2 regions of the Aminobacter sp. BA135 genome follow, and region 2 is predicted to be linked to the other one. Evidence: predicted binding sites of a transcription regulator. Region 2 holds the regulator's gene; the other holds the start of a gene.
What was found. Region 2 encodes LexA, which represses DNA repair genes until DNA is damaged. Its sites were predicted from a motif close to TGTTCNNNNTGTGTTCNG; they were not measured.

Region 1 (2,200 bases), 380 kb from region 2:
GGCGGCGGCGCACACGCTCGTCGGCGCGGGCGATTACCCAGTCGAGCAGCTTGGAAGCTTCCTGTGGATTGTCGGCGAGCCAGTGATCAAACGGATCGCGGATCGCCGTTTCGACGATGCGCATCGCCTCGACGGTGGCCAGCTTGTCCTTGGTCTGGCCGACGAACTCAGGCTCGCGGATGAACACCGACAGCATGCCGGCAGCGGAGATCATCACGTCTTCGCTGGTGACGATCGAGGCGCGCTTGTTGCCGACCAGATCGGCATAAGCGCGCAGGCCGCGGGTCAGAATATTGCGGAAACCCATCTCATGGGTGCCGCCGTCACCGGTCGGGATGGTGTTGCAATAGGAATTGATGAAGCCGTCGCCGCCGAACCAGGTGACGGCCCATTCGACCGAGCCGTGGCCGCTCTGCTTCTCGCTTTTGCCCGAGAAGATTTCGCGGGTGACCTGCATCTCGTTGCCGAGAGAGGCCTTGAGATAGTCGCCGAGACCGCCAGGGAAATGGAACACGGCCTTGGCCGGCGTTTCATCCTTTTCCTTGATGAGTGCCGGATCGCAGCTCCAGCGGATTTCGACGCCGCCGAACAGATAGGCCTTGGAGCGCGCCATCTTGTAGATGCGGGCCGGCAGGAAATGCGCGCCCTTGCCGAAGATGTCGGGGTCGGGGTGGAAGCGCACCTTGGTGCCGCGCCTGTTTTGGACGTCGCCGAGGCTTTCCAGTCCGCCCTGCGGGACGCCGCGCGAAAAACGCTGACGGAACAGTTTGCGGTTGCGCGCCACCTCGACTTCGAGCTGGTCGGAGAGCGCGTTGACGACGGAGACACCGACACCGTGCAGACCGCCCGAGGTCTCGTAGACCTTGGAGTCGAACTTGCCGCCGGCATGCAGCGTGGTCATGATGACCTCGAGCGCCGACTTGTTCTTGAACTTGGGGTGCGGATCGACCGGGATGCCGCGACCGTTATCGGTGACGGTGAGGAAACCCTCGGCGTCGAGCTCGACCTCGATGAAGGTCGCATGGCCAGCCACCGCCTCGTCCATCGAGTTGTCGATGACTTCGGCAAAGAGATGGTGCAGCGCCTTTTCGTCGGTGCCGCCGATATACATGCCGGGGCGACGGCGGACGGGCTCCAGGCCTTCGAGAACTTCGATGTCGGCAGCACTGTAGCTGTCGCTGGCGTCCTTTGCCGGAGCAGGGCGCTTCGCTGCAGCGGCCGCAGCGACCAGCGGGTCGACCGGACGGGAAACGGGGCGTGCAGGCTGATTGCCGAGATTGCCGAAAAGGTCGCTGTTGTCGTCCATGCTCAATAGGGTTTTTCCGCGCTGCGAATCACTTGTCGAGTTTGCCAGTTTTGCCGGTCCGGCAACAGTTCCTGATCTGTTCGTCCCCCGCCCGTTCGATATGCCCGAATTGGCAGGGCCGGCGCAACCTTTCGTAAACGCTAACCGAAGTCGCAGCAGTTGAACGACGGTGACAGCGCCTGTCTTAGGTTGCGGCTTACCCGGAATGTCCAATAACTGCTGCCCGAACATTCGGACATCAGGAAGGCCGCGCCCCCGTGCTTGACTTCGGTTCCTTGTTGCTCGCCACGGCCCTTTCGGGGGCGTGCCTGAGCGGAACGCTCGTCGCGATCTGGCTGACGGCGCGTCAGTCCCGTTTCGTGCTTACGATGGCGGTGGGGATACTACTTCTCGTCACCCATGTCATCGCCTTTTGGCTCTACGGCCAATATGCCTCGCCATGGCTTGGGCAGGGCATGCTGGCGCTGCTCGTCGCCGGCTTCTTCGTCGTCTTCACCTCCGCCGACCAGTATATCGAGCGTGGCTGGTCGAAACCGGCAGCTCTGCCGGTGGCCGGCATCATCGCCCTGACGGTCGCAGTCACCGCCGCTGGCTTCGACGGCATCGGCTTCGTCATCGCCTATTCGGCCGTGACAGGCATCCTTGTCATGACTGCGACCGCGTTCTGGACGTGCAAGGACGTCGATCGCCGCGTGCTGGCCCCGGTCTCGCTGCTCACCGGCAGCAGCGCCGTCTCCTTTGCACTCTGCGCTTTCGTCATCGTCCAGCACAAGCAGTGGGTGCTGGGCGGTGTGCCGAAAAACTGGGCCGAGGACGTCAACACGGTCGTTGTCGTTGCCTGCATGACCGCGCTCGGCGCGCTTACCATCTCCTTCCATCATCTGCGCACGCAAA
Region 2 (2,200 bases):
TCGCGGCGATCGTTCAGTCGGTTGGCGCGCGCGTGCTCAATCTCGGCATCGCCGCCGACCGCACCGAGGCAATCTCCGCACTGGTCGCCAAGGCGCTCGCCGCCGACGCCGATGTGATCGTCACGCTGGGCGGCGCTTCGGTCGGCGACCACGACCTCGTTCACCGTGTCCTGACCGATCTCGGCATGGATCTCAACTTCTGGAAGATCGCGATGCGCCCGGGCAAGCCGCTGATGTTCGGCCGGCTCGGCGACAGCCGCTGCGTCGGCCTGCCGGGCAATCCGGTCGCCAGCCTGATCTGCTCGCAGATTTTCCTGAAACCTCTGCTGGCGAAGCTTGGCGGCCGCCCTTATTCGCCCGATATGCGCAACGGCATTCTCGACATGGCAATGGCGGCCAACGACCTGCGCCAGGACTTTGTCCGCGCGATTGCGCGCGAGACCGCTGAGGGTCTCGTCGTCACACCCTACCTGATCCAGGACTCTTCGATGCTGCGCACGCTGGCCGACGCCAACTGCGCCATCGTGCGGGTGCCCTTCGCGCCTGCAGTCGAAGCCGGCAGCGCCTGCCAGGTGATGATGTTGCGCTGAGCAGCACCTTCCACCCTTCACGAAATATCAACAGTTGCGGAACACAACTGGAACAGATAGTGTTTGTTCTGGGTTTGTTTTTCTTCTGATTCCTCGGGGGTGGCGATGCTGACGCGCAAACAACACGAGCTTTTGCTATTCATCCACGAGCGGCTGAAGGAAGCGGGTATTCCGCCGTCCTTCGACGAGATGAAGGAAGCACTCGACCTCGCCTCCAAGTCCGGCATCCATCGCCTGATCACGGCGCTCGAAGAACGCGGCTTCATCAGACGCCTGCCCAACCGGGCGCGCGCGCTTGAAGTGCTGCGCCTGCCCGATTCGATCGCGCCTGGCCTCAACGCAGCGAAGAAGTTCTCGCCCAGCGTCATCGAGGGTAGCCTCGGCCGCAAACCCGAGCCGTCACGCAGCATGTCGGCCGGCAATGACGACGATGTTGCTTCGGCGGTTGCCATTCCCGTCATGGGACGCATCGCTGCCGGTGTGCCTATCGACGCCATCCAGCACAAGACGCATTCGATTTCGGTGCCGCCAGACATGATCATGGGCGGCGAGCATTACGCGCTCGAGGTCAAGGGCGACTCGATGATCGAGGCCGGCATCTTCGACGGCGACACTGTGGTCATCCGCAGCTCGACCACGGCCAATCCCGGTGAGATCATCGTCGCCCTCGTCGACGACGAAGAAGCGACGCTCAAGCGTTTCCGCCGCAAGGGTGCCTCGATCGCTCTTGAGGCCGCCAATCCGGCCTATGAAACCCGCATCTTCGGACCCGACAGGGTCAAGGTGCAGGGCAAGCTTGTCGGCCTGATCCGCCGCTATTGATTGCCGGGGCTGCGTTCCGCCACCTCGGCCTGTCCATACTGCTGCAATCTGTATAAGCCGGACCTGCCCTGTTGCTATCGTGCCGTATCTGACGGCTCTGCGACGGCGGGTACAGATCTCGGACTCACCGTGTGGCCGCAGTCGGCGCTTTTGGGTGCGCCTTGGTTGCCCCGGCAGGTGTCTTCGGGGGCATCTCCGTTCGCTTGTAGGGTGGCAGGCCCCTCGCCTCGCGCGAAAATTGGCGCTGCGCATGCCACGGGCGGTACGGTTCCGCCACAGCGTGGCGTATCTCGACCGCCTGATCTATGCCAACCGCCTCGGCTGTGATGAATATCGACGCACTGCCAAGGCGCGCCAGCTCGCGTTTGGTGAGCACGGTCACGCCGGGGCAGACGTCGCTTGCCGTGGCATCGTCGACGACGATGAGATCCGCGTTGTCGCAGGCTCGTGCAGCGGCGCTCGCATTCGCCGCATGAACGATCCGTGCACCCTCCGATTGCTGAACCGTGCACAGCCCGCTGTCACATACGAAGGCGTCCGCGCCGGCGGCGTTTAGCTCTCCAGATACTGGTTTGCCGGGTATCGTACCGGCGACATCTGCCTCGGCTGCTGGCTGTGAGCCGGTCTCGCTGGGCATACGGACAGTCCCGTTCGTTGCATTCGCCGCCGAACGGGCCGGGGTGATGAGTGTTTCCGACGCCAGCGCGCGCTGCCAGTTGTCGACGGTGAACTGGTTCGGCCGGACGCGATTGACGGCCAGTTTGCCATCGCCGACCGGGACGCCGACG

Region 1: the regulator LexA is predicted to act here: its motif matches at 1,373-1,390, upstream of parE (DNA topoisomerase IV subunit B).

What each region holds. Positions count from the first base shown of each region.
Region 1 is NZ_CP139572.1:3,475,818-3,478,017, reverse strand. Features, by position in the region: gene parE (DNA topoisomerase IV subunit B) at 1-1,306, opposite strand, end outside; gene SLT36_RS16890 (diguanylate cyclase) at 1,564-2,200, shown strand, end outside.
Region 2 is NZ_CP139572.1:3,093,963-3,096,162, reverse strand. Features, by position in the region: gene SLT36_RS15035 (molybdopterin molybdotransferase MoeA) at 1-590, shown strand, start outside; gene lexA (transcriptional repressor LexA) at 696-1,412, shown strand; gene SLT36_RS15025 (ComEC/Rec2 family competence protein) at 1,537-2,200, opposite strand, start outside.